4 regions of the Pseudomonas sp. ASL4 genome follow, and region 2 is predicted to be linked to each of the others. Evidence: predicted binding sites of a transcription regulator. Region 2 holds the regulator's gene; each other region holds the start of a gene.
What was found. The regulator FliA, encoded in region 2, starts transcription of late flagellar genes. The targets are predictions, from matches to a motif close to CTAAAGTTTNNNNNNNNNNNGCCGNTAA.
Positions count from the first base shown of each region.

Region 1: AC1MEW_RS09845 (flagellar protein MotY) is a predicted target of FliA. The motif match lies at 2,604-2,631, and genes of this name have one in related genera.
Region 3: AC1MEW_RS02580 (methyl-accepting chemotaxis protein) is a predicted target of FliA. The motif match lies at 2,887-2,914, and genes of this name have one in related genera.
Region 4: flgM (flagellar biosynthesis anti-sigma factor FlgM) is a predicted target of FliA. The motif match lies at 3,177-3,204, and genes of this name have one in related genera.

Region 1 is NZ_CM155280.1:2,172,121-2,179,684, reverse strand. It holds gene AC1MEW_RS09855 (hypothetical protein) at 1-125, shown strand, start outside; gene AC1MEW_RS09850 (argininosuccinate synthase) at 285-1,502, opposite strand; gene AC1MEW_RS09845 (flagellar protein MotY) at 1,632-2,540, opposite strand; gene pyrC (dihydroorotase) at 2,698-3,744, shown strand; gene rnt (ribonuclease T) at 3,741-4,418, shown strand; gene AC1MEW_RS09830 (peroxiredoxin) at 4,495-5,097, opposite strand; gene AC1MEW_RS09825 (bacterioferritin-associated ferredoxin) at 5,415-5,633, shown strand; gene bfr (bacterioferritin) at 5,833-6,306, shown strand; gene grxD (Grx4 family monothiol glutaredoxin) at 6,469-6,810, opposite strand; gene AC1MEW_RS09810 (molybdopterin oxidoreductase family protein) at 6,908-7,564, opposite strand, start outside.
Region 2 is NZ_CM155280.1:6,300,259-6,307,822, reverse strand. It holds gene flhA (flagellar biosynthesis protein FlhA) at 1-1,663, shown strand, start outside; gene flhF (flagellar biosynthesis GTPase FlhF) at 1,675-3,009, shown strand; gene fleN (flagellar synthesis regulator FleN) at 3,126-3,956, shown strand; gene fliA (RNA polymerase sigma factor FliA) at 3,953-4,693, shown strand; gene AC1MEW_RS28865 (chemotaxis response regulator CheY) at 4,862-5,233, shown strand; gene AC1MEW_RS28860 (protein phosphatase CheZ) at 5,256-6,044, shown strand; gene AC1MEW_RS28855 (chemotaxis protein CheA) at 6,098-7,564, shown strand, end outside.
Region 3 is NZ_CM155280.1:603,308-610,871, reverse strand. It holds rRNA gene AC1MEW_RS02595 (23S ribosomal RNA) at 1-2,200, shown strand, start outside; rRNA gene rrf (5S ribosomal RNA) at 2,374-2,489, shown strand; rRNA gene rrf (5S ribosomal RNA) at 2,598-2,713, shown strand; gene AC1MEW_RS02580 (methyl-accepting chemotaxis protein) at 3,031-4,911, shown strand; gene AC1MEW_RS02575 (SRPBCC family protein) at 4,969-5,436, opposite strand; gene AC1MEW_RS02570 (amino acid adenylation domain-containing protein) at 5,459-7,564, opposite strand, start outside.
Region 4 is NZ_CM155280.1:2,488,372-2,495,935, forward strand. It holds gene AC1MEW_RS11285 (MFS transporter) at 22-1,395, shown strand; gene AC1MEW_RS11290 (flagellar brake protein) at 1,462-2,208, opposite strand; gene AC1MEW_RS11295 (flagella synthesis protein FlgN) at 2,298-2,765, opposite strand; gene flgM (flagellar biosynthesis anti-sigma factor FlgM) at 2,814-3,140, opposite strand; gene flgA (flagellar basal body P-ring formation chaperone FlgA) at 3,308-4,069, opposite strand; gene AC1MEW_RS11310 (chemotaxis protein CheV) at 4,152-5,084, shown strand; gene cheR (protein-glutamate O-methyltransferase CheR) at 5,131-5,958, shown strand; gene flgB (flagellar basal body rod protein FlgB) at 6,300-6,707, shown strand; gene flgC (flagellar basal body rod protein FlgC) at 6,711-7,154, shown strand; gene flgD (flagellar hook assembly protein FlgD) at 7,170-7,564, shown strand, end outside.

The DNA of each region.
Region 1 (7,564 bases), 3.4 Mb from region 2:
CGGAGAAACGACTGAAGGAAGGCACGCTCAGGTATTCGAGACACAAAAATAAAAGCGCCAGGAAAACCTTTTACATCGTTTACAACTTGAATTCACAGGATGTGACGGTGCTGGATCAAACTTGAAGAGCGGCAGAATGCGCTCCTGTTTGATTGATCAGGAAGAGAAGAGACTGAATAGAAATGAGATAAGCGCTGACAAAATAATGCTAGAAGAACAACCGTTTTTTGAGCCGTGGCCCTGTCGACGACAGGGCCACAACCTCAATAACCGCTACAAAGGTCTCAGAACAGCTTGCGACCCTTGTTGGCGGCAATACGCATGCGCAAGGCGTTGAGCTTGATGAAGCCCGCCGCGTCGGCCTGGTTGTAGGCGCCGCCATCTTCTTCGAAGGTCGCGATGTTGGCGTCGAACAACGATTCATCGGACTTGCGGCCGGTGACGATCACGTTGCCCTTGTACAGCTTCAGGCGCACGACACCGTTCACGTGGGCCTGGGACGCATCGATCATCTGTTGCAGCATCAGACGCTCAGGGCTCCACCAGTAACCGGTGTAGATCAGGCTGGCGTATTTAGGCATCAGCTCATCTTTGAGGTGAGCCACTTCGCGGTCCAGGGTGATCGATTCGATCGCCCGGTGAGCACGCAGCATGATGGTGCCGCCTGGGGTTTCGTAGCAGCCACGGGACTTCATGCCCACGTAGCGGTTTTCGACGATGTCCAGACGGCCGATGCCGTGTTCACCACCGATACGGTTCAGGGTCGCCAACACGGTGGCCGGGGTCATTTCGACGCCGTCCAGTGCGACGATGTCGCCGTTGCGGTAGGTCAGTTCCAGGTATTGCGCTTTATCAGGAGCGTTCTCCGGGGAGACGGTCCATTTCCACATGTCTTCTTCGTGCTCGGTCCAGGTGTCTTCCAGCACGCCGCCTTCATAGGAGATGTGCAGCAGGTTGGCATCCATCGAGTACGGGGATTTTTTCTTGCCGTGGCGCTCGATCGGGATGTTGTGCTTTTCAGCATAATCCATCAGCTTTTCACGGGAGAGCAGGTCCCACTCGCGCCAAGGAGCGATTACTTTCACACCTGGCTTGAGGGCGTAGGCGCCGAGTTCGAAACGAACCTGGTCGTTACCCTTGCCGGTCGCGCCATGGGAAATGGCATCTGCACCGGTTTCGTTGGCGATTTCGATCAGGCGTTTGGCGATCAACGGACGAGCGATGGAGGTACCCAGCAGGTACTCGCCTTCGTAAACGGTGTTGGCACGGAACATCGGGAACACGAAATCACGCACGAACTCTTCGCGCAGATCGTCGATGTAGATTTCTTTTACGCCCATGGCCTGAGCCTTGGCGCGGGCCGGTTCGACCTCTTCGCCCTGACCCAGGTCAGCGGTGAAGGTCACTACTTCACAGTTATAAGTATCCTGCAGCCACTTGAGGATCACCGAAGTGTCCAGGCCGCCGGAATACGCCAGAACGACCTTGTTTACGTCCGCCATGCCATCACTCCACGGGGTTCTACGGAAAGCCGAGAAGTCTACCGCTCATACAGAATAATTTACAGTGGCGCGACAGCTTATGACGACGAAGCGACAGATTATGTCGAGCGAGCGACGATTACAGCGGGTTCAGGAGGTCGCCGCAGCGCCTGCAGAAGCGGTGGCCGCAGGTGCCGGTTTGTCGATGGGCGCAACGCGCTCCAGGCGCACGGCCACCCGACGATTCTTGGCCCGGTTGGCCGCATTGGTGTTTGGCGCCAAAGGATAGCGCTCACCGTGGAAACGCATGGTGATCTGCGACTCCTGAATGCCATTGGCCTTGAAGAAGTCCATCACCGCCAGCGCCCGGCGGCGTGACAGTTCACGGTTGGTCAGACGATTACCGCTGTTGTCGGAATGACCGTCAAGTTCGATGTGATTGACCGTCGGGTCAGCCTTCATGAACGCCAGCATGACCTGCAACTTGGCCTTGGCTGCCGGATCCAGATCGACACCTTCACCAGAGAAGCCGACTTCGGATTGCTTCACCTGCTCGAAATTCTGCGGCAACAGCTTGGCCACGCAACCTTGATAGTCATTGAAGGCTTTGCTGAACTTGACCGGCAGCAAACGCACTTCAGACACCCGACCGTCGCCCGAAGCGTGCCGAATGACTGGGCTACGACCGTCCATCAAACCACTGATCAGGCGCCCGGCCTGAACCTGCGAACTGTTGAACAGCACGTTGCCGCTGCCAATGTTCACCGAGCCCAGGTTGATGTCCCCACGCCCCGGTTGCCACGGCGCGGCGGCCGCCAGCAAAGTCGCGGAACCGCCGCCAATCATTGAGTTGTAGGCTTTGAGACGAAAAATCGCCTGCTCGCCGGCACGACGCACGAACTCACCGGAACCGAAATCGGTGATCGGCTGGGTCAGTCGGCATTCGAACTTGTCACCTTCGACCGTCCACTCGATGCTCTCCAGACGGGTCTGGAAAGTGAGCGCCATCGCGGGAAGGCTGGCAAACACACTGAGCAAGGCTAAATAACGCTGGCGCACGGGAGGCTCCACTGGCTTCTACAACAAAAAGACCGACACATACGTTTACGGCATACCTATTGGATATCGGAAGCTTGCTGCAAAACTTGATAGCGAGTGCCTGCATGAGTCTTTTCCGGTAGCATTCCCCTCAGTTTGACCCGCCTGGAATCCCCTCATGTCCGACCGCCTGACCCTGCTGCGTCCCGACGACTGGCATATTCATCTTCGCGATGGTGCTGTTTTGTCAAATACCGTTGCGGATGTCGCGCGCACCTTTGGTCGCGCCATCATCATGCCCAACCTGGTACCTCCGGTGCGCAACGCCGCTGAAGCCGACGGCTATCGCCAGCGGATTCTCGCTGCACGCCCGGCCGGCAGTCGTTTCGAACCGCTGATGGTGCTGTACCTGACCGACCGCACCCAGCCCGAAGAAATTCGTGAGGCCAAGGCCAGCGGTTTCGTTCACGCCGCCAAGCTGTACCCGGCCGGCGCCACCACCAACTCGGATTCTGGCGTCACCAGCATCGACAAGATTTTCCCGGCGATCGAGGCCATGGCCGAAGTCGGGATGCCTTTGTTGATTCACGGTGAAGTCACCCGTGGCGATGTCGACGTGTTCGACCGCGAAAAGATCTTCATCGATGAGCACATGCGACGTGTGGTCGAGCGTTTCCCGACACTCAAAGTGGTGTTCGAACACATCACCACCGCTGACGCCGTGCAGTTCGTCAACGCGGCTTCGGCCAACGTTGGCGCGACCATCACCGCTCATCACCTGCTCTACAACCGCAACCACATGCTGGTGGGCGGGATTCGGCCGCACTTCTACTGCCTGCCGATTCTCAAGCGCAACACTCACCAGGAAGCCCTGCTCGACGCCGCCACCAGCGGCAGCGAGAAGTTCTTCCTCGGCACCGACTCGGCGCCGCATGCCCAGCACGCCAAAGAAGCCGCTTGCGGCTGTGCCGGTTGCTATACCGCTTATGCTGCAATCGAGATGTATGCCGAAGCCTTCGAACAGCGCAACGCGCTGGACAAGCTCGAAGCCTTCGCCAGCCTCAACGGCCCGCGCTTCTATGGCCTGCCGGTGAATACAGATCGCATCACCCTGGTCCGCGATGAGTGGACCGCCCCAACCAGCCTGCCATTTGGCGAGCTGACCGTAATCCCGCTGCGCGCCGGTGAAAAACTGCGCTGGCGCCTGCTGGAGGAACACGCGTGAGTGAAGACCATTTCGACGACGAACAGGACGGTCAAGGCGGCGGAGGCGGTCCTCGTCATCCAATGGCGGCCCGATTCCGTGGTTACCTGCCGGTTGTCGTCGACGTAGAAACCGGTGGTTTCAACTCGGCCACCGACGCCCTGCTGGAAATCGCGGCGACCACCATCGCCATGGACGAAAAAGGCTTTGTGTATCCCGATCACACTTACTTCTTTCGTGTAGAGCCGTTTGAAGGCGCGAACATCGAAGCGGCCGCCCTGGAATTCACCGGGATCAAGCTCGATCACCCGCTGCGCATGGCAGTGAGCGAAGAAACCGCACTGACCGATATCTTCCGGGGCATCCGCAAGGCCCTGAAAGCCAACGGTTGCAAACGGGCGATTCTGGTCGGCCACAACAGCAGCTTCGATCTGGGCTTCCTCAACGCCGCTGTCGCGCGCCTGGACATGAAACGTAACCCGTTTCATCCATTCTCCAGCTTCGACACCGCAACCCTCGCCGGCTTGGCGTATGGCCAGACTGTACTGGCCAAGGCCTGTCAGGCTGCCGATATCGACTTTGACGGTCGTGAGGCCCACTCGGCTCGCTACGATACCGAGAAGACGGCCGAGCTGTTCTGCGGCATCGTCAATCGCTGGAAACAAATGGGCGGCTGGGAAGACTTCAACGACTGATACGGTCGAAGGGATTTATCCCGCCCACAAAAAAACCGGCCTTGGCGGCCGGTTTTTTTATGCCTGACGCTTGGGCTTACAGCGCCGCAGCGTGCTCGGTCAGGTAAGCCGCAACACCTTCGGTGGAAGCGGTCATGCCTTTGTCGCCTTTTTTCCAGTTGGCAGGGCAAACTTCGCCGTGCGCTTCGTGGAATTGCAGAGCGTCAACCAGACGGATCAGCTCTTCCATGTTACGGCCCAGCGGCAGGTCGTTGATGATCTGCGAGCGGACAACACCTTTGTCGTCGATCAGGAACGCGCCACGGAATGCCACGCCGTCAGCGGACTGAACGTCGTAGGCCTTCATGATTTCCTGCTTGATGTCGGCAGCCATGGTGTAGCGAACCTGGCCGATACCGCCATTGTTCACCGGGGTGTTGCGCCATGCATTGTGAGTGAAGTGCGAGTCGATCGACACCGCGACCACTTCCACGTTGCGCTCTGCGAAGTCACCCATGCGGTTGTCCAGCGCGATCAGCTCGGACGGGCAAACGAAGGTGAAGTCCAGTGGGTAGAAGAACACCAGGCCGTATTTGCCTTTGATGGCCGACGACAGGGTGAAGCTGTCTACGATTTCGCCATTGCCGAGTACGGCCGGTACGGTGAAGTCAGGGGCTTGTTTGCCTACGAGTACGCTCATTGGATATCTCCTGGTCAAAATAACGTGAAGCACTGGGTCCGCGTCAGCTTGCCACCCTCAAGCGACATCCCTGTGACACGAACCTGCTTCGCAAGGACCGAACATCATACACGGCACATTTGAGCTGTCCTTAACGGTTTTTCACTGGCGGGTTCATTTGCCCTCGCCACGCTTACTGGCGGATTGCCCAGCGGGAAAACCGTTCGTCAGTCATGTGCACTTATAACGCAAAGCTTTCAGAAACCACTTTGACAATCATTCTCGTTAACATTAAGATCCATCGCAATTGAGTCACAACCAGCGACGGTTCTCACTTTATGTATGTCTGCCTCTGCACTGGCGTCACCGACGGTCAAATCCGCGATGCAATCTATGAAGGTTGCTGCAGCTACAAGGAAGTCCGTCAGGCCACCGGCGTAGCCAGTCAATGCGGTAAATGCGCCTGCCTTGCCAAGGAAGTGGTGCGTGAAACCCTGACCAAGCTGCAAACGGCCCAGGCCGCTATTCCATTTCCTGTTGAATTTACTGCTGCGTAATTACCGTATTTCAAAAATACCGGACTCATGTCCGGTTTTTTTATGCCTGAAAATCAACCGCTTAGGTACTAGACGCGGAACACAAACATTCTTATTCCGATTAATTTTCATATAAGTTTCAATAACTTAGGTTTGACACTCTTAAATACGCGGCTCAAACTCTGCCTTATAGTCAGTTAATAAAGGGCAGGACCCCATCATGAAAGGCGACATTACAGTCATCCAGCATCTCAACAAGATCCTTGCCAATGAGCTGGTCGCGATCAATCAATACTTTTTGCATGCGCGCATGTACGAAGATTGGGGCCTGAACAAGCTTGGCAAGCATGAGTACAAAGAATCCATCGACGAGATGAAGCACGCCGACAAGCTGATCAAGCGAATTCTGTTCCTTGAAGGCCTGCCGAACGTCCAGGACCTGGGCAAGCTGCACATCGGCGAGCACACCAAGGAAATGCTTGAGTGTGACCTGCGTATCGAGCGCACCGGTCATGCGGATCTCAAGGTCGCGATCGCGCATTGCGAAACCGTCGGCGACTTCGGCAGCCGTGAACTGCTTGAAGATATTCTTGAATCCGAAGAAGAACATATCGACTGGCTGGAAACCCAACTGGGCCTGATCGATAAAGTCGGTCTTGAGAACTATCTGCAATCGCAGATGGGCGAAGAGTAGGAGCTGCCGCAGGCTGCGATCTTGGCGATTGCAGCCGCAATAGTGCAGTAACTTCTTAAGTGCAATAAAAAGCCCCGCCTTCTTTCGAGAGGCGGGGCTTTTTTACATCTTGAAGATCAAAAGATCGCAGCCTTCGGCAGCTCCTACAAGGGAGCCTGCGCTTTAGGCTTCGGTCTTGGTCGCAGCAGCAGCTTCGACAGCAGCCTTGATGGTGGTTTGCAGCGAACCGTCTGCAGCCATCTCGGTCATGATGTCGCTACCGCCGACCAGCTCACCACCGACCCACAGTTGCGGGAAGGTTGGCCAGTTCGCGTACTTTGGCAGGTTGGCGCGGATTTCCGGGTTCTGCAGGATGTCCACGTAAGCAAACTTTTCACCACATGCCATCACGGCCTGCGCGGCTTTTGCGGAGAAGCCACACTGCGGGGCATTCGGCGAGCCTTTCATGTAAAGCAGAATGGTGTTGTTAGCAATCTGCTCTTTAATCGTTTCGATGATATCCATGGAGCACCTCGGCTGAACTTTCCGACTCAAGGGTCGGCACGGTGGCGCATTGTAACGGAAACCCGAGCGCCATGCTCGGTCTCCCCGACAGACACGCTCAAGCGGCTGCCACGGTCACCGGCACACCATTGAGCGCCGCATTCCCCGACAACTCGTCGAGCTGACATTCGTCAGTCAGGTCATTGGCGCTAGACCCGGGCTGGCTGCTGGCAATCGTCATCTGCACGCCTGGGCGCGCATGGCCCCAACCGTGCGGAAGGCTGACCACGCCTCTCATCATATCCAGACTGCCGAGCACCTCAACTTCGATCACGCCAACCCGCGAACTGACCCGTACTCGCTGCCCATCGCTAAGCCCACGACTGCTGAGGTCATCCGGATGCATCAACAGTTGATGCCGCGGCTTGCCCTTCACCAGACGGTGATAGTTGTGCATCCACGAGTTGTTGCTGCGCACATGCCGTCGGCCAATCATCAACAGTTCATCAGCAGCCGGTGCTTGCAGCGATGCAAACCGGGCCAGATCTGCAAGGATCACTGCCGGCGCGGCCTGGACATGTTGGTTCGCGGTTTTGAGCCGTGGTGCCAGGTTGGATTTGAGCGCGCCCAAATCAACGCCGTGAGGATGATCGAACAAAGACTCCAGCGACAACTTGTGCTCCGACGCATCGCCGTACAGCCCCATCCGCAAGCCACGGTCGATCATTTGTGCCGGGGCAATGGTCGGTTTGAGCTCCTTGCCGGTCTTCGCGGC
Region 2 (7,564 bases):
CCTCGACGCGATGCCCGGCAAACAGATGGCCATCGACGCCGACCTGAACGCCGGCCTGATCGATCAGAACCAGGCCAAACTGCGCCGGATGGAAGTCGCCCAGGAAGCCGAGTTCTACGGGTCCATGGACGGTGCCAGCAAGTTCGTGCGCGGTGACGCCATCGCCGGCCTGCTGATCCTGTTCATTAACCTGATCGGCGGCATGGCAGTCGGTATTTTCCAGCACGGCATGAGCTTCGGCGACGCTGGCAAGGTTTACGCGCTGTTGACCATCGGTGACGGTTTGGTGGCGCAATTGCCATCACTGTTGTTATCGACAGCGGCTGCGATCATGGTGACCCGTGCTTCCGGCTCGGAAGACATGGGCAAGCAGATCGGTCGCCAGATGTTCGCCTCGCCGAAAGCGTTGGCGGTGGCAGCCGGCCTGATGGCAGTGATGGGCCTGGTGCCCGGCATGCCGCACTTCTCCTTCCTCAGCATGGCGGCCCTGGCGGCCGGCGCTGCGTACCTGTTCTGGAAAAAGCAGAACGTGGTCAAGGTTCAGGCCTTGCAAGAGGTCAAGCGTCAGCAAGAGCTGCTGCCATCCCCGGCCCGCGCCCAGGAAACCAAGGAGCTGGGCTGGGATGACGTGACCCCGATCGACATGATCGGCCTGGAAGTCGGCTATCGCCTGATTCCGCTGGTGGATCGCAATCAGGGTGGTCAGTTGCTCGCGCGGATTAAAGGCGTTCGTAAGAAGCTCTCCCAGGATTTGGGCTTCCTGATGCCGACTGTGCATATCCGTGACAACCTCGACCTGGCGCCAAGCGCTTATCGCCTGACCCTCATGGGCGTGATCCTCGCAGAAGCCGAGATTTACCCGGATCGCGAGCTGGCGATCAATCCGGGGCAGGTCTACGGCACGCTGAATGGCATTACCGCCAAAGATCCGGCTTTTGGTCTGGAGGCGGTCTGGATTGAAGTCAGCCAGCGCGCCCAAGCCCAGTCCCTCGGTTACACCGTGGTCGATGCCAGTACGGTAGTGGCGACCCACTTGAACCAGATTCTGTACAAACACTCCAGTGAGCTGATTGGCCACGAGGAAGTGCAGCAACTCATGCAATTGCTGGCCAAAAGCTCGCCAAAACTGGCAGAAGAGTTGGTGCCGGGCGTTGTTTCGCTGTCGCAGTTGCTCAAAGTCTTGCAGGCGTTGCTCGCCGAACAAGTGCCGGTACGGGACATTCGCAGCATTGCCGAGGCCATCGCCAACAATGCCGCCAAGAGTCAAGATACTGCCGCGCTGGTGGCCGCAGTGCGCGTCGGCGTATCCCGCGCTATCGTCCAAAGCATTGTAGGGACTGAGTCGGAGCTACCAGTTATCACTCTGGAGCCAAGGTTGGAACAGATATTGCTCAATAGTCTTCAGAAGGCAGGACAAGGCTCGGAAGAGGGCGTTCTGCTGGAGCCAAGCATGGCAGAGAAGCTGCAGCGTTCGTTGATCGATGCCGCGCAGCGTCAAGAGATGCAAGGTCAACCGGTGATTCTGCTGGTAGCCGGTCCGGTTCGCGCGATGCTTTCGCGATTCGGCCGACTGGCAGTCCCGGGTTTGCATGTGTTGGCTTACCAGGAAATTCCTGACAACAAGCAAGTGACCATCGTTGCGACAGTAGGGCCCAACGGCTGAGGTAGTGGTTTATGCAAGTTAAGCGTTTTTTCGCCGCCGATATGCGTCAGGCCATGAAACTGGTTCGTGATGAGCTGGGCGCTGATGCGGCCATTATTGGCAACCGCCGGATCGCCGGTGGTGTCGAGCTGACGGCAGCCCTGGATTACAAATTGTCGGCGCTGGCCCCGCGCGTTCCGAACATGGAACTCGAGGATGAGCTGCGCAAGACCCAGTCGCGCATCGTGACTGCCCAGGCCGAACTGAGCCTGCGCGGCGATGGCGAGACCGACGGTGACAAGACCACCAATCGCCAGTTGTTCGCCGGCTTGCCGTTGACCGCTGCCGAGCCATTGGTTGAGCCGACTTACGCCGCGCCGCGTCGTCAGGCACCGGCGCCTGCGCAAGCCTCCGGCGGCGTTGACCCACGGGCCTTCGATTCGATGCGTTTCGAGCTCAACAGCCTGCGCGAACTGATGGAAGTGCAACTCGGCTCCCTGGCCTGGAATCAGTTGCAAGGCAGCCGTCCGGCCCAGGCGAACCTGTGGCGTCGCCTGCAACGCATCGGCTTGTCCGGCCCGTTGTCGCGCGATCTGCTGGCGCTGATTACCGATATTGAAGAACCTCGTCAGGCCTGGCGCATGTTGCTGGCGCACTTGGCGCGGATGATTGCCACACCGGAAGTCGAGCCACTGGAAGAGGGCGGTGTGATTGCCATGGTCGGCCCTGCCGGCATGGGCAAGACCACCACGCTGGCCAAGCTCGCCGCCCGTTACGTGCTCAAGTACGGCGCGCAAAACATCGCGCTGGTGAGCATGGACAGCTACCGTATCGGTGCTCAGGAACAACTCAAGACATTGGGCCGGATTCTTAATGTGTCGGTGACCCACGTCGATCCGGGCCAGTCGCTGGTTCAGGCGCTGGACCCGCTGCTGCGTAAACGCGTGGTGCTGATCGATACTGCCGGCCTTCAGGCCAGCGATCCGGCATTGCGCATGCAGCTCGAAAGCCTGGCCGGTCGTGGCATCAAATCAAAAAATTATCTGGTCCTGGCAACCACCAGCCAAAAACAGGTTCTAACCGCCGCTTATCACAGTTACAAGCGTTGCGGGCTCGCTGGCTGCATCCTGACTAAACTGGATGAAACGGCGAGTCTGGGCGAGGTGTTGAGCCTGGCTATCAGTCATGAATTGCCGGTGGCTTACCTCACCGATGGTCCGCGTATCCCGGATGATTTGCATCTGCCGCGACGTCATCAGTTGGTCAGTCGCGCGGTCAGCGTGCAAATGCAGGAAGAACCCAGCGAAGAAGCCATGGCTGACATGTTCGCTGATATTTACCACAGCCCGACCAAGCAGGTTGGCTGAGGTACTAATGAACAGTTTTTGTACCTACATCGATGGTCTGCCATGCATTGTTCAGTTGATGAACGCGCAGCCAGTAATGTGGCCTCCGTCTATGCAAGACAAGGTAAAGAAATAACATGGGCAGCATGCATCCCGTACAGGTGATCGCGGTGACCGGCGGCAAAGGTGGCGTCGGGAAGACTAACGTGTCAGTGAACTTGTCCCTGGCTCTAGCTGAGCTCGGCCGGCGCGTCATGCTGCTGGATGCCGATCTGGGGCTGGCGAACGTCGACGTTCTGTTGGGACTGACGCCAAAACGTACCCTGGCCGACGTGATCGAAGGCCGCTGCGAGCTGCGCGACGTTCTGTTGCAAGGCCCGGGCGGTATTCGCATCGTCCCGGCCGCTTCCGGTACCCAGAGCATGGTTCATCTGAGCCCGGCCCAACATGCCGGCCTGATCCAGGCCTTCAGCGATATCGGCGACAACCTCGACGTACTCGTGATCGACACAGCTGCCGGTATTGGTGACTCGGTAGTCAGTTTTGTCCGCGCCGCCCAGGAAGTGTTGCTGGTGGTCTGCGATGAGCCGACCTCCATCACCGACGCCTACGCGCTGATCAAACTGCTGAATCGCGATTACGGCATGAACCGCTTCCGCGTCCTGGCCAATATGGCCCAGAGCCCGCAAGAAGGTCGCAACCTGTTCGCCAAGTTGACCAAGGTCACGGACCGCTTCCTCGACGTCGCCTTACAATACGTCGGCGCCGTGCCTTACGACGAAAGCGTGCGCAAGGCCGTGCAGAAGCAACGTGCCGTCTACGAAGCCTTCCCGCGCTCCAAGTGCGCCCTGGCGTTCAAGGCGATTGCACAGAAGGTCGACACCTGGCCACTGCCGGCCAACCCGCGCGGGCATCTGGAATTTTTCGTCGAGCGTCTCGTGCAACAGACCGCAGGACCCGTCCTATGACAGCCAGTGGCTACAACCTCTACAAGAAGTCGGCACGTGACTCGCAGTACGAGCTGATCGAGCGTTACGCGCCACTGGTTAAACGCATTGCTTACCACTTGCTGGCACGTTTGCCGGCCAGTGTTCAGGTGGAAGACCTGATCCAGGCCGGGATGATCGGCCTGCTCGAAGTATCGACCAAATACGACGCCAGCAAAGGCGCGAGTTTCGAGACGTACGCGGGCATTCGAATCCGCGGCGCGATGCTCGATGAAGTACGCAAAGGGGACTGGGCGCCACGTTCGGTCCACCGCAATACCCGCATGGTCAGCGACGCAATTCGCTCGATTGAAGCTAAAACCGGCCGTGACGCTAAAGATCACGAGGTTGCGGCCGAACTCCAATTGAGTCTCGACGATTATTACGGGATTTTGAACGACACCTTGGGCAGCCGCCTGTTCAGTTTCGACGACCTGTTGCAGGACGGCGAACACGAAGGGCTGCATGAGGACGGCGCCAGTGCTCATCTGGAGCCGTCACGCGATCTGGAAGATGAACGTTTCCAGGCTGCGTTGGCGGACGCGATTGCCAATTTGCCGGAGCGTGAGCGACTGGTGTTGGCGCTGTACTACGACGAAGAGCTGAACCTCAAGGAAATCGGTGAGGTCCTGGGGGTCAGCGAATCGCGTGTCAGCCAGTTACACAGCCAGTGCGCGGCCCGTTTGCGGGGGCGTTTGGGGGAGTGGCGAGCGCGCTGAAGGCAGTGTGGGGGCACTGCGAACGAGGCTGGTGTGGTGTTGAACTGCAGCGGTCTCGATCTGTTGTGCTCCAGACAGTCATTTGAGTGCTTTGCCGGATTGATTGAAGTGGCGTGTCCAGGTGCTGGGCGCGTTTAAGACTGCTTGGAGGTCGAATTGGACAAGAACATGAAAATCCTCATCGTTGATGACTTCTCAACGATGCGGCGGATCATTAAAAACCTGTTGCGTGACCTTGGGTTCACCAACACGGTCGAGGCTGACGATGGCATCACTGCCATTCCGGTTCTCAACAGCGGCAGCATCGACTTTCTGGTAACGGACTGGAACATGCCTGGCATGACCGGTATCGATCTGCTGCGCCACGTGCGCGCCGATGAAAGACTCAAGCACCTGCCGGTGCTGATGGTGACTGCTGAAGCCAAGCGCGAGCAAATCATCGAAGCGGCCCAGGCCGGTGTAAACGGCTATGTGGTCAAACCCTTCACGGCCCAGGCGTTGAAAGACAAAATCGAGAAGATTTTCGAACGCATCGGTTGAGAAACTGCGCCACGGGGGAGCTATGGACCATAACGAATCTTCACAGGGCGACTTTGAGTCGACCCTGAAAAAACATGCCCGCGAACTGGTCGACAGCCTTGAAAAAGGCAAGTTTGGCGACGCTGTGCAACTGATCCATGAGCTCAATCAGACCCGTGACCGCGGCCTGTACCAGGAAGTGGGCAAGCTCACTCGTGAGCTGCATAGCGCGATCGTCAATTTTCAGATTGACCCGCACATGCCGCAAGCCGAGGAAGTTTCGCAGATCACGGACGCCACCGAGCGTCTGGGTTATGTGGTCAAGCTGACCGAGGCCGCAGCCAACCGCACCATGGACCTGGTGGAAAACGCCACGCCGCTGGTCAACGGCCTGAGCAATGAAGCCCAGGCGTTGAGCACCGACTGGGGACGGTTCATGCGTCGCGAAGTCGGGGCTGAAGAGTTCCGTGAGCTGGCGCGGCGGGTCGACGGTTTCCTGACACGCAGCAGCGAAGACAATCGCGTGGTGTCGAGCAACCTGAACGACATTCTGCTGGCTCAGGATTACCAGGACCTCACCGGTCAAGTGATCAAGCGCGTGACCCAATTGGTCACCGAAGTTGAAAGTAACCTGCTCAAGCTCGTGCTCATGGCCAGTCAGGTAGACCGCTTTGCGGGTATCGAACATGACCGTGAAGCGATGCTGGCTGAAAAAGATCCGCAAAAACATCTCTCTCAGGGTGAAGGTCCGCAGATTCATGCCGATAAAAGAGAAGATGTTGTGTCCGGTCAGGACGATGTGGACGATTTGTTATCCAGCCTAGGATTTTAGAGTTTTAGAATTTCAGGTTTTTTAGGTTTTTAGACCTTAGGAGCACCCCCTTAATGAGCTTCGGCGCCGATGAAGAGATCCTTCAGGATTTCCTGGTTGAGGCCGGCGAGATTCTAGAGCAGCTGTCCGAACAACTGGTTGAGCTGGAAAGCCGACCGGATGATGCGGACTTGCTCAATGCAATTTTTCGCGGTTTCCACACTGTAAAAGGGGGCGCCGGCTTCCTCCAGCTCAATGAGCTGGTGGAGTGCTGTCACATCGCCGAGAACGTGTTCGACATCCTGCGCAAGGGTGAACGACGCGTCGACTCGGAACTGATGGACGTGGTTCTCGAAGCGCTGGACGCAGTGAACGGCATGTTCACCGAAGTCCGCGAACGCAGTCCGATCACGGCTGCCACTCCAGAATTGCTTGCGGCACTGGCCCGTCTGGCCGAGCCGCAAAGCGCCGATGCAGCGGCTCCGGTTGCTGACGCGGTGGAAGAACCGGCCGCTGAAAGCGAGTCGGGCGACATTACCGATAACGAATTCGAACAACTGCTGGACTCGCTGAATGCCGTCAAGGCTCAGGCCGAGGCCCCGGCGGCTGCTCCTGCACCGGCCGCCGATGCATCGGCCAGCGACGAAATCACCGACGCCGAGTTCGAGTCGTTGCTCGATCAGCTGCATGGCAAAGGCCAGTTCGCGGTCGATGCCGTGGCCGCGCCTGCTGCCCCGGCTGCCCCGAAAGCGCCGGGCGACAGTTCGGACATCACCGACGACGAATTCGAAGCACTGCTCGATCAACTGCACGGCAAGGGCAACTTTGCTGTGGACGCGCTGGAATCGGCCATTGCCTCGGCACCGGCCCCGGCGGCGCCAACCGCTAAAGCGGCCGGCGGTGATCTGATTTCCGATCACGAGTTCGAATCGCTGCTCGACGAGTTACACGGTAAAGGCAAGTTCACCGAAGTCGGCACCGGGGCAGTGGTTTCCGCGCCAGTCGCCAAGGCGCCTGCCGCTGCCGCGAAACCTGCGGCTAAAGCCCCTGAGCCTAAAGCTGAAGCGCCGAAACCGGCGGCTGCGGCTGCTCCGGCACCTGCTCGCGCCGCACCGGCGGCACCGCCACCGGAAAAACCGGCCAGCGAAGCCGAGACCACCGTGCGGGTTGATACTGCGCGGCTGGACGAGATCATGAACATGGTCGGCGAATTGGTACTGGTGCGTAACCGCTTGGTTCGCCTGGGCGCCAACAGTGCCGACGAGGCCATGTCCAAAGCTGTGTCGAACCTCGACGTGGTGACGGCTGACCTGCAAACCGCGGTCATGAAGACCCGGATGCAACCGATCAAGAAAGTCTTCGGGCGCTTCCCGCGCCTGGTTCGAGACCTGGCTCGCCAGCTCAAGAAAGAGATCAACCTGGAACTGGTCGGCGAAGAAACCGACCTCGACAAGAACCTCGTCGAGGCCCTGGCCGACCCGCTGGTCCACTTGGTGCGCAACGCGGTCGACCACGGCATCGAGTCGCCGGAAGAGCGCGAA
Region 3 (7,564 bases), 1.8 Mb from region 2:
TTGAAGGTTGGGTAACACTAACTGGAGGACCGAACCGACTACCGTTGAAAAGTTAGCGGATGACCTGTGGATCGGAGTGAAAGGCTAATCAAGCTCGGAGATAGCTGGTTCTCCTCGAAAGCTATTTAGGTAGCGCCTCATGTATCACTGTAGGGGGTAGAGCACTGTTTCGGCTAGGGGGTCATCCCGACTTACCAAACCGATGCAAACTCCGAATACCTACAAGTGCCGAGCATGGGAGACACACGGCGGGTGCTAACGTCCGTCGTGAAAAGGGAAACAACCCAGACCGTCAGCTAAGGTCCCAAAGTTATGGTTAAGTGGGAAACGATGTGGGAAGGCTTAGACAGCTAGGAGGTTGGCTTAGAAGCAGCCACCCTTTAAAGAAAGCGTAATAGCTCACTAGTCGAGTCGGCCTGCGCGGAAGATGTAACGGGGCTCAAACCATACACCGAAGCTACGGGTATCACTTAGGTGATGCGGTAGAGGAGCGTTCTGTAAGCCTGTGAAGGTGAGTTGAGAAGCTTGCTGGAGGTATCAGAAGTGCGAATGCTGACATGAGTAACGACAATGGGTGTGAAAAACACCCACGCCGAAAGACCAAGGTTTCCTGCGCAACGTTAATCGACGCAGGGTTAGTCGGTCCCTAAGGCGAGGCTGAAAAGCGTAGTCGATGGAAAACAGGTTAATATTCCTGTACTTCTGGTTATTGCGATGGAGGGACGGAGAAGGCTAGGCCAGCTTGGCGTTGGTTGTCCAAGTTTAAGGTGGTAGGCTGGAATCTTAGGTAAATCCGGGATTCTAAGGCCGAGAGCTGATGACGAGTGTTCTTTTAGAACACGAAGTGGTTGATGCCATGCTTCCAAGAAAAGCTTCTAAGCTTCAGGTAACCAGGAACCGTACCCCAAACCGACACAGGTGGTTGGGTAGAGAATACCAAGGCGCTTGAGAGAACTCGGGTGAAGGAACTAGGCAAAATGGCACCGTAACTTCGGGAGAAGGTGCGCCGGTGAGGGTGAAGCATTTACTGCGTAAGCCCATGCCGGTCGAAGATACCAGGCCGCTGCGACTGTTTATTAAAAACACAGCACTCTGCAAACACGAAAGTGGACGTATAGGGTGTGACGCCTGCCCGGTGCCGGAAGGTTAATTGATGGGGTTAGCTAACGCGAAGCTCTTGATCGAAGCCCCGGTAAACGGCGGCCGTAACTATAACGGTCCTAAGGTAGCGAAATTCCTTGTCGGGTAAGTTCCGACCTGCACGAATGGCGTAACGATGGCGGCGCTGTCTCCACCCGAGACTCAGTGAAATTGAAATCGCTGTGAAGATGCAGTGTATCCGCGGCTAGACGGAAAGACCCCGTGAACCTTTACTATAGCTTTGCACTGGACTTTGAATTTGCTTGTGTAGGATAGGTGGGAGGCTTTGAAGCGTGGACGCCAGTTCGCGTGGAGCCAACCTTGAAATACCACCCTGGCAACTTTGAGGTTCTAACTCAGGTCCGTTATCCGGATCGAGGACAGTGTATGGTGGGTAGTTTGACTGGGGCGGTCTCCTCCTAAAGAGTAACGGAGGAGTACGAAGGTGCGCTCAGACCGGTCGGAAATCGGTCGTAGAGTATAAAGGCAAAAGCGCGCTTGACTGCGAGACAGACACGTCGAGCAGGTACGAAAGTAGGTCTTAGTGATCCGGTGGTTCTGTATGGAAGGGCCATCGCTCAACGGATAAAAGGTACTCCGGGGATAACAGGCTGATACCGCCCAAGAGTTCATATCGACGGCGGTGTTTGGCACCTCGATGTCGGCTCATCACATCCTGGGGCTGAAGCCGGTCCCAAGGGTATGGCTGTTCGCCATTTAAAGTGGTACGCGAGCTGGGTTTAGAACGTCGTGAGACAGTTCGGTCCCTATCTGCCGTGGACGTTTGAGATTTGAGAGGGGCTGCTCCTAGTACGAGAGGACCGGAGTGGACGAACCTCTGGTGTTCCGGTTGTCACGCCAGTGGCATTGCCGGGTAGCTATGTTCGGAATAGATAACCGCTGAAAGCATCTAAGCGGGAAACTAGCCTCAAGATGAGATCTCACTGGGACCTTGAGTCCCCTGAAGGGCCGTCGAAGACTACGACGTTGATAGGTTGGGTGTGTAAGCGCTGTGAGGCGTTGAGCTAACCAATACTAATTGCCCGTGAGGCTTGACCATATAACACCCAAGCAATTTGCTTGCTTCGAGCTGAAAAGCGAAAGAGCACCAGATTGCGGTGTGTGAAGACGAAACGAACCGAAAGTTCGAGACACTCACAAAACACCGAGATCTATCACATACCCATTCGCTGGAGCGTAATCCGTAAGGAGAACGACCTGGCTACCGAATTTCTTGACGACCATAGAGCATTGGAACCACCTGATCCCATCCCGAACTCAGCAGTGAAACGATGCATCGCCGATGGTAGTGTGGGGTTTCCCCATGTGAGAGTAGGTCATCGTCAAGATTAAATTCCGAAACCCCTATCTGCGTATGCAGGTAGGGGTTTTGTTTTAGTAGAAGTCACCATTTTTTGCTGGCACGTTACTGCGGTAACGGGCTGGTCACAGAATTTCTTGACGACCATAGAGCATTGGAACCACCTGATCCCATCCCGAACTCAGCAGTGAAACGATGCATCGCCGATGGTAGTGTGGGGTTTCCCCATGTGAGAGTAGGTCATCGTCAAGATTGAATTCCGAAACCCCTGTCTGCTAACGCAGTCAGGGGTTTTGTCGTTTTGGAGCAGGTAAAAAGCTTCAAACAACAAACGGAAAAAGTGGCAGAGATAAGCTAAGTCAGACGCTCTAGCACGCCGTTCGGCGGGAATCTGGCAAGAATTCCAGCCATTTCATACAAACCCCCTAAGATTTCTCCTTCTCGTGCCGAAAGACTAGTGAGACATGCGTGCACCAAAGTAGAGCGGCCTCAGAAAGCCGTCTGCGCTGTTACATGGAATGTTGCAATCCGGAACGCATCCCCACTTTTTCCATAAGAAGTCCCCTGAAATGAATCTTAAGTTCAGCCATAAAATCCTGCTGGCCGCTTCTGGCGTCGTAGTGCTGGCTTTCGCGTTGTTCACTTTGTACAACGACTATTTACAGCGAAATACGATCCGGGAAAATCTCGAGTCCTCCGTCCAGCAAGCTGGCGACTTGACCGCCAGCAGCGTGCAGAACTGGATGAGCGGCCGTGTGCTGGTGTTGGAAAACCTGGCACAGAACGTCGCCCACCAAGGTGCGAATGCCGATCTGCCAGGGTTGGTGGATCAACCTGCCCTCACCTCTAACTTCCAGTTCACCTATGTCGGCCAGGCGAATGGCGTATTCACCCAACGCCCTGACGCGAAGATGCCGGATGGCTACGATCCGCGTCAGCGTCCCTGGTACAAACAAGCCGTCACTGCCGACAAGACCATGTTGACCCCGCCTTACATGGCCGCGGTGGGTGGACTGGTAGTGACCATCGCCCTGCCGGTGAAAAAGAACGGCGAGTTGCTCGGCGTTGTTGGCGGCGACCTGAGCCTCGAAACCCTGGTGAAGATCATCAACTCGGTGGACTTCGGCGGTATCGGCCACGCGTTCCTGGTCAGTGCCGACGGTCAAGTGATCGTCAGCCCGGACAAAGATCAGGTGATGAAGAACCTTAAAGATATTTACCCAAACACCAACGTGCGCATCGAGAAGGGCAACCAGGAAGTCACCCTGAACAAGCAAGACCGCATCCTCTCGTTCACCCCGGTGACGGGTTTGCCGAGTGCCGAGTGGTACATCGGTCTGTCGATCGACAAGGACAAGGCCTACGCGCCTTTGAGCCAATTCCGCACCTCGGCACTGATTGCGATGTTTATCGCCGTGAGCGCCATTGCAGTGCTGCTGAGCTTGCTGATCAACGTGCTGATGCGTCCACTGACCACCATGGGCCGCGCGATGAAAGACATCGCCCAAGGTGAAGGTGACCTGACCCGTCGTCTGGCCGTGGAAAGCAAAGACGAGTTCGGTGAGCTGGGTGGTGCGTTCAACCAGTTCGTAGAGCGGATTCACGCGTCGATTTCCGAAGTGTCTTCGGCGACCCGCCAGGTTCATGACCTGTCGCAACGGGTGATGGCGTCGTCCAACGCCTCGATCATCGGTTCCGACGAACAAAGCGCTCGTACCAACAGTGTGGCCGCCGCGATCAACGAACTCGGTGCCGCAACCCAGGAAATCGCCCGCAACGCGGCAGACGCTTCACAGCACGCCAGCGGCGCGAGCGAGCAGGCCGATGACGGTCGTCAGGTGGTGGAAAAAACCATTCTGGCCATGACCGAGCTGTCGCAGAAAATCAGCCTGTCCTGCACCCAGATCGAAACCCTGAATGCCAGCACCGACAACATCGGGCACATTCTGGATGTGATCAAAGGCATCTCCCAGCAAACCAACCTGCTGGCATTGAACGCAGCCATCGAAGCGGCCCGTGCCGGTGAAGCCGGTCGTGGTTTTGCGGTGGTGGCGGACGAAGTGCGCAACCTGGCACACCGTACCCAGGAATCGGCCGAGGAGATCCACAAGATGATCACCTCGCTGCAGATCGGTTCTCGCGAAGCGGTGACCACCATGAACGCCAGCCAGGTTTCCAGTGAAGAGAGCGTCGAAGTGGCGAATCAGGCCGGTCTGCGACTGGTCAGCGTGACCCAGCGCATCGGCGAAATCGACGGCATGAACCAGTCGGTAGCCGCGGCCACCGAAGAACAGACGGCGGTGGTGGAAACCCTCAACGTCGATGTTAACCAGATCAACCTGCTGAACCAGCAAAGTGTGGCCAACCTCAATGAAACGTTGAAGGATTGCGATGCCTTGTCGTTGCAGGCCAACCGCTTGAAGCAATTGGTCGACAGTTTCAAAATCTGATTCATCGATGTAAAGAAGCCCGCTGTGGAGTTCATCCACAGCGGGCTTTTTCATGCCTTACGCAAACAACTTCTGCACATTGTTCATCGCATCATCGGCAAATCCCTGAACGAAATCCTTGAACCCCGGCAGTGCCTCGGCACCACCTTGTGCAGGTTCGGCGATGATGGTCCAGGTCGCCCGAGACTTGCCCGCCCCCAGCGATTCGACGTTCATCGCCGCCCACAAACTGGCCACGCCCAAGGTGTTGTAGATCGTGGTCCAGGTCATGCTCAGCGCCTGGTCGTCCCGGGAGTTGAGTTGCTCGACCACCAGGTTGCCGTCCTTGAAGACTTTCTTGCGCAGGGACGACACGCCTTCACCGGTCATTTCGATGTGCGACAGCGCCGGGATGAATTGATCAAAGCCAGCAAAGTTACCGACTACCTCCCAGACTTTCAAAGCGTCCGCCGGCACATCCACCGAAGACGCCACATGGCAGCCGTGAGGATTTTTGATCAGGGTATCGGGTTGCAGAGTTGTCATGGTCTTGCTCCAGTTGGGTGGGTCAGATGAAATTGATTTCTTTGAGGTAGTCGCAGCCGCGACGCAGCAGCGCCGGGGATTTTTCCGGGTAGTGCGCGCCCATTTGTCGGACACCGGCCTGGGCGTTGTCGTGGCCGATCATCGAGATATCGCCGATGTCTTCCTCGAAGCCGTTTAGGTAGAACCCCAGTACGCCGAACAGCGCGTTGTCGCTGTCGACCCGGCCCAGTTGCTGTTGCCAGTCGGCGACGCTGACCATCGAAAACTGCCGGCCTGCTTCGCGAAACGAATCCACGTAGGCGTCCCAACTCAGTGGCTCGGGGTTGTGCAGGTTGAACACCGCGTGTTCCGGCTGATAACGGCTGGCGTGGAAGGCAATGAAACGGGCGAGGAAGTCCACCGGCATCAGGTCGAAGTTCAGCGTGAACTCCGGCACCTGGCCGAGCTGGATCGAGCCCTTGAGCATCAGCATCAAACGATTTTTGTGCGGCTGGCAGACGCCGGTGAGGCTGTTGAAACTGATGTTGCCGGGGCGATACAGATTGACCCGCACACCGCGTTCCCGTGCCCGCTCCAGGATCCGCTCGCCGACCCACTTGGACAGGTTGTAGCCGTTCTTGATGTAAATCGGCGGCGTCTGCGCGGCCGGTAATTCGAGCACTCGGCCATCGTCAGAAATCGTGCTGGACGCCGAGAGCGTCGAGACGAAGTTGAAGATCTTCTTGCTGCGCCCCTCACACAAACGCAGACACTCGAAAATCGGCTCGACGTTGTCCCGCGCCAGAGACTCGTAATCGAGCACGTGATTGACGTTGGCCGCGTTGTGCACCAACGCGCCGAACTCCCGGTCCAGTCGCTCGTAGACATCAACGGCAAGCCCCAAGGACGGACGCGTAATGTCCGCCGCGTAAACCCGCACCCGGCTCAAGTCCAGATGCTCCAGACGGTTCTCGCGTAACGCGTGGGCAAAGCGTTCCGCCGCCGATTGCCCGCCACCGTCGCGCACCAGGCAGGCGACCTCAGTGGCCCCCCACGCGAGCAACGCCTCGACGATGTGCACGCCGACAAAGCTGTTGGCGCCGGTGACGATCACCTTATGCACATCGCCCATACGACTGACCGGTAGCGGCTGCACATCCAGCTCGCGGAAAGCATCGGCCATGGCCTGTTCGCTCAACACTTCTTCGGTACCCGAACCGCGCACCAGCGTCGCCAGTTTCGCGATGGTCGGCAATTCGATGAATCGGTTGATCGAGATGCTGCGACCGAACTCCTCGCGCAAACGCAGCAACATTCGCGACAGCAGGATCGAGTGACCGCCGAGGTTGAAGAAACTTTCGTCGGTGGAAATATCGCTCGCCGGCAGCTCCAGCAACTCGGCCCAGATCTCCAGCAACAGCGCTTCATCGGCACTAGCGGGTAACCGGCGGGCGCTGTTTTCCAGCACGGTCACAGGCAGTGCCAGCAACGCCTTGCGATCAACCTTGCCGTTACTCGCGAACGGCATGCTCGCCAGTTCAGTCCAGGCGCCGGGTTGCATGTAGTCCGGCAGGAATTGCACGGCGTGGGCCTTCAGCGCTTCGCGCGCGGTGCCGGGTTGGTCTTCCTGAGGCTGGGCGAGGAAGGCCAGAATCCGTCGATGACTGTCGATGACTACCGCCACTTGCCGATATAGCTGGCTGTCCCGCAGGCAGCGCTCGATCTCTTCCGGCTCGACCCGGAAGCCGCGGATCTTCACCTGATTGTCCCGTCGCCCGCAGAGCTCGATGCCATCGCGGGTCCACTTCGCCATGTCGCCGGTGCGGTAGGCGCGCAGGCTTTCACCGTTCGGCAAGCTCATGTTCAGATAGCGCTCGGCGGTCTGCTGCAGGTTGTTCAGGTAACCCAGGCATACCCCAGGGCCGACGATGTACAACTCACCGACGCTCTGCTCGGCGACCGGTTGAAAGCCCTCATCGAGAATCAGCACCTGGCTGTTGGCAATCGGGCCGCCGAGGGTGCGGTTGTTGTCGCCGGGCCGCAGCTGTCGCGCGGTGATCAGCACCGTGGCTTCGGTCGGGCCGTAGAGGTTGTAGAGATTGCCCTGTCGCGTGAGTTGCTCGATGACGTAGGGTTCGCAGACGTCGCC
Region 4 (7,564 bases), 3.7 Mb from region 2:
AAGGAGCCGCTCGGAACGCCGATGCGCCAAATCTGGAAATCCTTTCGAGCGCTGTATTTCGCCTCGCTGATGATGTTGATCGGCTCGGGTCTGTTGAGTACTTATCTGGGCTTGCGCCTGGCGGCTGACCATGTCGACAGCTTGTGGGTCGGTGCGTTGATGGCGGCCAACTATTTTGGCCTGGTGCTGGGCGGCAAAATCGGCCACCGGTTGATTGCCCGGGTCGGGCATATTCGCGCCTATGCAGCGTGTGCCGGGATTGTCGGCGCGGCAGTGTTGGGCCATGGCTTGATCAACTGGTTGCCTGCGTGGCTGTTTCTGCGGGTGATCGTGGGTCTTGGCATGATGTGCCAATACATGGTCATCGAGAGCTGGCTCAATGAGCAGGCCGAAGCCAAGCAGCGCGGGTTGGTGTTCAGCGGTTATATGATTGCCTCGTACCTGGGGCTGGTGTTGGGGCAGCTGATTCTGGTTCTGCACCCGGCCTTGGGCCTGGAGCTGCTGATGCTGGTCGCCTTGTGCTTCGCGTTGTGCCTGGTGCCGGTGGCCCTGACCCGACGCATTCACCCGGCGCCTTTGCATCCGGCACCGATGGAGCCGCGGTTCTTCATCAAGCGAGTGCCGCAGTCGTTGAGCACGGTGTTGGGGGCCGGGTTGATCGTCGGTTCGTTCTACGGTCTGGCACCGTTGTATGCCTCGCAACAAGGGCTTTCGACCGAGCAGGTCGGTCTGTTCATGGGTAGCTGCATTTTTGCCGGTCTGGTGGTGCAGTGGCCGTTGGGCTGGTTGTCTGATCGTTATGATCGGGCGTTGCTGATCCGCTGCTTCGCTTTGTGTCTGGCCGTTGCTGCGTTGCCGCTGGCGATCATGACCGAAGTGCCGCTGGAGGTGCTGTTCATCGCCGGGTTCTTCTGTTCGCTGGTGCAGTTTTGCCTGTATCCGTTGGCGGTGGCGTTTTCCAATGACCACGTTGAGGGGGATCGTCGGGTTTCCCTGACAGCGATGCTTTTGGTGACCTACGGCGTTGGCGCCAGTATCGGGCCGCTGGTGGCCGGGGTGCTGATGAAACTGTTCGGCAGCCACATGCTGTATGCCTTCTTCAGCTTCTTTGCGCTGGTGCTGGTGTGGCGGATTCGCCCGAAAGCGGTGACCAACCTGCATCAGGTCGACGATGCGCCACTGCATCACGTGGCCATGCCTGACAGCATGTCGAGTTCACCGCTGGTGGCAGCCCTTGACCCGCGGGTCGATGAGCAAGTGGTGCAGGATCAGATGCAGAACCCGATCGATCCTGAACCGGACCCTGAGCCGAAACCTGAAACCGATCCGTCCCCGGAAGAACCGCACGACCCGGACACAGGTCGCGAACAAAGCTTCACCGAGGCCAGACCTTAATATCCATGCATAAAAAAACGGGCAGTCACCGCAAGGGACTGCCCGTTTTTTATTGAAGCGCAGTGCTTACATGTCGTCTTTGTCGAAGCGCCGGGCTTCGCGCTGAAGCTGATAGACGAAGCGCTCGACCTGCCGTTGCACCAGGCCGCTCATGTTGTGAAAGCGTACGCCGGCGAACGTGGTGGAGATTCTTTCTTCGAAGTGTAAGTAACGCAGTTCAACCGGGGCCGTCATGCTGCCAAAGGGCAGGGCGGCGATGAAGCGGTCATAGACTTGGCCCAGTTGCAGGCTGGAAGTGATATCGCCTTCGAAGCGCAGCTTGCAGCCAGTGGCAGAGATATCCAGCAACTTGCCGTTGATCGGCGACTTGAGTTTTTCACCACCCAGTTCGACATTAACCAGTTGCGCCAGCTTCAACGCGGCGCGAAAGGCATTGCGACGCTGGTGGTACACCACCTCGGTCGGCAGCGCGCCCCGATAGCAACGACCACCACCGGACTCGTCGATGGTCAACGGACCGTTGCTTTCCCAGGCAATGCGCACACCGTCGTGGAAGCCTTCGACCCGGAATGGTTCACCGGCCAACAGGTAGCGTTCACCGTCACGGGGGATCATCTCGTCCAGGGCGATCATGTTGCTGTCACGATCGATGTCCACCAGATAGCTCTGGAAGCGCTGGCTACGTTCGTGGAACGTGATGATCAGCGGATCATGGCTGTCTTGCAGCTGGCGCAGGTTGCCGGAGATTTCCAGGGGTGTGGTGAGCACCTTGGGTGGCTGCGGAGCATCTTCCGCACTTAAGGCATTGAACACGGTTCATCAATCTCCAGACAAAATATGACTACTAGCCGGCATTCTGCCAGCATGTTTCGCGTCTTGATAGGGCGTGCTCATTAGCGGACTCAAGCCTGACTGAGCGGACGAGGCCCGGCCATCTTGGCAGTTGATCCGCGTGCATCATAGAGCGCTGGAGGTTCGCCACCGGTGAGGATTTTCAGCTGATTGGCCGTAGCGGCCTGCTGCATCAGGATCGACTGGCCATTCTTGACGTTGGCAGCCTGGCATTGAGCCAGAAGATCGGTCAGCACATCGCTTTGTTCCAGCAACTGACCGCCAATGCTCGAATGGCTGGCGAGTTGCTCAAGGCCGGCGCGAGTGAGGGGCAGGTTCAGGCTGGCGAGGATTTCGCTGCGCTTGCGGCCATGCTGTTCGAGCAAAATGATCAATGCCTGTTTTTCCGCCAGAATTTCTTCAAGCAGTGGCATGTCGCGACCGTGCAAGGCGAGGGACTCGGTTTGCAATAACGCCAGCAAGCGTTGAGCTGGAGCAAAGTCGTCGGTGATCAGTTGCAGTAGATTAGTGTCGTGCATGGCTGGCCTTGGGTTTTAAGCGTCCAAAAGCCTGGCGCAGGCGATGGCCTAGCGCTGGGCTTCGAAGTTGAGCAGTTTGCTGGCTACACGGTTGCTGTCGACTTTATAGCTGCCATCGGCAATCGCTGCTTTCAACTCGGCCACACGGGCGTTGTCGACGGCAGGCTGATCGCGCAGCTTGTCAGTGACCTTTTGCAACTGTTGAGCCTCATTGCTGAGATGTACCGATTCCCCGCTTGTGACGGTACTGGCCTGTTCGGCCGGGGTAGTCAGCGGTGCGGATTTGCCGGCGTCGGCGGTTTCCTTGGCAACGCTGGTACGTGTACTGCCCGTAAGTGGCGAGGAGCTGTTTAAACGGCTGAAATCGATGACCATGATAAAAAACCTCTGGGTATTTGGACGCTTGCCATGTTTTCGGCAATCCCTGCGAAAACTTTAGGCTCATTTAAGCAATGAGCCGCATGCGCCAGCACTTGTCCTGCATGGGGCACAGTTTAGGCAACAGCCAGGCGGCGCGCCATAGCTTCACAAAACAGAGAGCCCTACATGGACACTTCCACTTGGCCTGGCGCGGTGACTTGCGCCTTGATGACTCGCATGGAATTGAGGTTTTTTACCCTTATCTGTTCAGCCAGGCCACCATTGGAGAGCGCTTCGCCCGGCATGCGCACACTGAGCGTACCACTGCGTGCGGTAATCACCACCTGATCACCCTTGCGTACGACTTCCGCCTGTTCGAGATGGACCAGGGTGATGACCTGATCGCCTACCGTTTGTCGGGTAAGTTTCTGTCCGATGGCCTGGTCAACCGAGGTGAAATACCCCTGGTTGATCAAGCTGATGTCGCGCTCGCGTAAAACGACATCGCCCGGTTCGATGATGCCGGCGCGCCTGAGCGGGCGAGTGGTGGTGACGACCTCTCGAAACAGGTGCACTTGAGCGGGTACGAACACGGTCCAGGGGGAGCTGCCCTCGCAACGAACCTTGACTGTAACCCGCCCGATGGGGGTGGCCGGGCTTTCCAGGGAGGCTGTCAATTCCTTGTCGCACATGGGCATGCGCAGTCGCGGATCGAGCTGCTTGACCTCGATTTCGTAGCGACCTTCCGTTTGACTGGTAGCCAGATAGTCCTCTACGGTGAATTCAAGAAAGCCCTGAGTGACGCCGATAAGCATGTCAGGCAAGGTAACCGCATCAGCAACGGCAGGGCTGCCAGGGGTCAACAGGCAAGCAGCCGACATCACGCAAAGCAATTTGCGGTAGTTTGATGTCAGGCGTCGGAAAAATGTCGTTTGATCGTTCATAAGGGTTAAAAAGCAAGCGCCGTGCCGTTTAGTGATGAATGTGCGTCGCAACACAACTTAGCGTTGGTGTAGGAGTCTGGGCATGGCTGGTGTAATGGATTCGGTAAACCAGCGCACGCAACTGGTAGGGCAGAATCGCCTGGAGCTGTTGTTGTTCCGTCTCGACGGCCAGCAACTCTACGGGATCAACGTGTTCAAGGTTCGTGAGGTGCTGCAATGCCCCAAACTGACTCTGATGCCCAAGTCCAGTCCCGTCGTGTGCGGTGTGGCAAATATTCGTGGGGCGACCATCCCGATCCTCGATCTGGCGATGGCGACCGGTGCCGGTGCACTTAAAGATCAAAGCAATCCCTTCGTGATCATCACGGAGTACAACACCAAGACTCAGGGTTTCCTGGTCCGGTCGGTAGAGCGCATCGTCAACATGAACTGGGAGGAGATTCATCCGCCACCCAAGGGCACTGGACGCGATCATTACCTCACGGCTGTGACTCGGGTCGACAATCAGTTAGTCGAAATCATCGATGTCGAGAAAGTCCTGGCGGAGGTTGCGCCGACACCGGAAGCGATTTCGGTGGGGGTGGTCGATGTCGAAACCCAGCACAAGGCCTTGTCCTTGCGAGTGCTGACGGTCGATGACTCGTCGGTGGCGCGCAAGCAGGTGACCCGTTGCCTGCAAACGATCGGTGTCGAAGTGGTGGCGTTGAACGACGGTCGGCAAGCGCTGGAGTACCTGCGCAAGCTGGTCGACGAGGGCAAGAAGCCGGAAGAAGAGTTCCTGATGATGATCTCCGACATCGAGATGCCGGAGATGGACGGGTACACCCTGACGGCCGAGATCCGCAACGACCCTCGCATGCAAAAGCTTCATATCATCCTGCATACTTCGTTGTCGGGTGTGTTCAATCAGGCGATGGTCAAGAAAGTCGGTGCCGATGACTTCCTTGCCAAATTCCGTCCTGATGACCTGGCATCCCGGGTAGTCGACCGGATCAAAGCAGCAGACATCAGCTAGGGGCCTTTTGCCCCTGGCGGTCAACACGATTTAAGAGGCGGTATCTTTGTCTACGGGTAATTTGGATTTCGAACAGTTCCGGGTATTCCTGGAAAAAGCCTGTGGCATTTTGCTCGGTGAAAACAAGCAGTACCTGGTCTCGAGCCGTCTCAACAAACTGATGGAACAGCAGGGCATCAAGTCCCTGGGTGAACTGGTGCAGCGCATCCAGACCCAGCCGCGCAGTGGTTTGCGCGAAATGGTGGTGGATGCCATGACGACCAACGAAACCCTGTGGTTTCGTGACACCTATCCGTTTGAAGTCTTGAAGAACAAGGTGCTGCCCGAAGCAATCAAGGCTGCTCCCGGTCAACGTCTGCGCATCTGGTCGGCGGCTTGCTCGTCGGGTCAGGAACCGTATTCGCTGTCGATGTCCATCGACGAGTTCGAACGGGTCAACATGGGCCAGTTGAAGATGGGCGTGCAGATTGTTGCCACCGACTTGTCCGGCACCATGCTGACCAACTGCAAGACTGGCGAGTACGACAGCCTGGCGATCGGTCGCGGTCTGTCGCCCGAGCGTTTGCAGCGTTACTTCGACCCGAAAGGGCCGGGGCGTTGGGCAATCAAGGCGCCGATCAAGAGTCGGGTGGAGTTTCGCTCGTTCAACCTGCTCGATAGCTACGCAGCACTGGGCAAGTTCGACATCGTGTTCTGCCGCAACGTGCTGATCTACTTCTCCGCCGAGGTGAAGAAAGACATCCTGTTGCGCATTCACAGCACGTTGAAGCCGGGTGGTTACTTGTTCCTGGGCGCTTCTGAAGCGCTGAACGGTTTGCCGGACCATTACCAAATGGTCCAGTGCAGTCCGGGGATCATTTACCAGGCGAAGTGATGCAAAAGCGGCAGGCATAAAAAAACGGGAGTCCTCAAGGGCTCCCTTTTTTATGCCTGCCGCTTTTGCATCACGTAGGAGCTGCTGAAGGCTGCGATCTTTTGATCCTGGTTTTTAAGATCAAGATCAAAAGATCGTAGCCTTCGGCAGCTCCTACAGGGGCCGCGCGCGATTCGGGAAAGCGGCAGAAAAGCGGCAGGCGGCGGAAACCCGTTGCCGCTTTTCTGGCATTGCCGCCTTGCCGATGCCCGCAAAGGCCCGGTTTACGGGCTTTTTTTAATTGGCACGCGGCTTGCTATGTTCACGTTACGAAAAATCAGGTCACCCGAAGGTTTCCCGACATGAGCATCAGCTTCGATAAAGCGCTCGGTATCCACGAACAAGCCCTGGGCTTCCGCGCTCAGCGTGCCGAAGTCCTGGCCAACAACATTGCCAACGCCGACACCCCGAACTACAAGGCTCGGGACCTGGATTTCTCCAAGGTGCTTGCCGCACAGAACGAGAAAACCAAGAACGGCACTTTCGCCTTGAACATGACGAACAGCCGTCATATCGAAGCCGAAGGCCTGGGCAATGGTGACGAGTCGCTGCTGTATCGCACGCCGATGCAACCGTCGATCGACCAGAACACCGTGGACGCCCAACTGGAACAATCCAACTACGCGGAAAACGCGGTGGGCTTCCAGGCTAGCTTCACCCTGCTCAACAGCAAATTCAAAGGGCTGGTTTCAGCCCTGCGTGGAGAGTAAGTCATGTCTCTTGCCAGTGTTTTCAACATTGCCGGTAGCGGCATGAGTGCCCAGACCACTCGCCTGAACACCGTTGCCTCGAACATCGCCAACGCCGAAACCGTCTCGTCGAGCATCGACCAGACCTATCGTGCCCGTCACCCGGTATTCGCCACCATGTTCCAGGGCGGCCAGAACGGCGGCAGCGATTCGCTGTTCCAGAGCCAGGACGCCGCCGGTCAAGGCGTGCAAGTGCTGGGCGTGGTCGAAGACCAGAGCAATCTTGAAGCGCGCTACGAGCCGAACCATCCGGCCGCCGACGCCAAGGGCTACGTCTACTACCCGAACGTCAACGTCGTCGAAGAAATGGCTGACATGATTTCCGCGAGCCGTTCGTTCCAGACCAACGCGGAAATGATGAACACCGCCAAAACCATGATGCAGAAGGTCCTGACCCTCGGTCAGTGATAAGGGGCGACTCAGATGAGTGTTACCGATACCACCAGCAGCCTCAGCATGAACGACATTCTGGCCAACTCCTCGGTGACGGCCAACAGCTCCACCGCGAATAGCCTTGGCTCTTTGGCCGGCGCCGCGACCGGCGGCCAGACACTGGGCAAGGACGCGTTCCTGCAATTGCTGGTGACCCAACTCAAAAACCAGAACCCGCTGGACCCGCAGGACAACAGTGCGTTCGTCGCCCAGTTGGCCCAGTTCAGCAGTCTGGAAGGCATCACCACGCTGAACACCACGGTCAGCTCGATTGCCAGCAACTTCAGCTCTTCGCAAGCGTTGCAGGCTTCGTCGTTGGTCGGTCGTTCGGTGATCGTGCAGACCAACTCACTGCAGGTTGATGATCCGACCAAAGCGGTTAACGG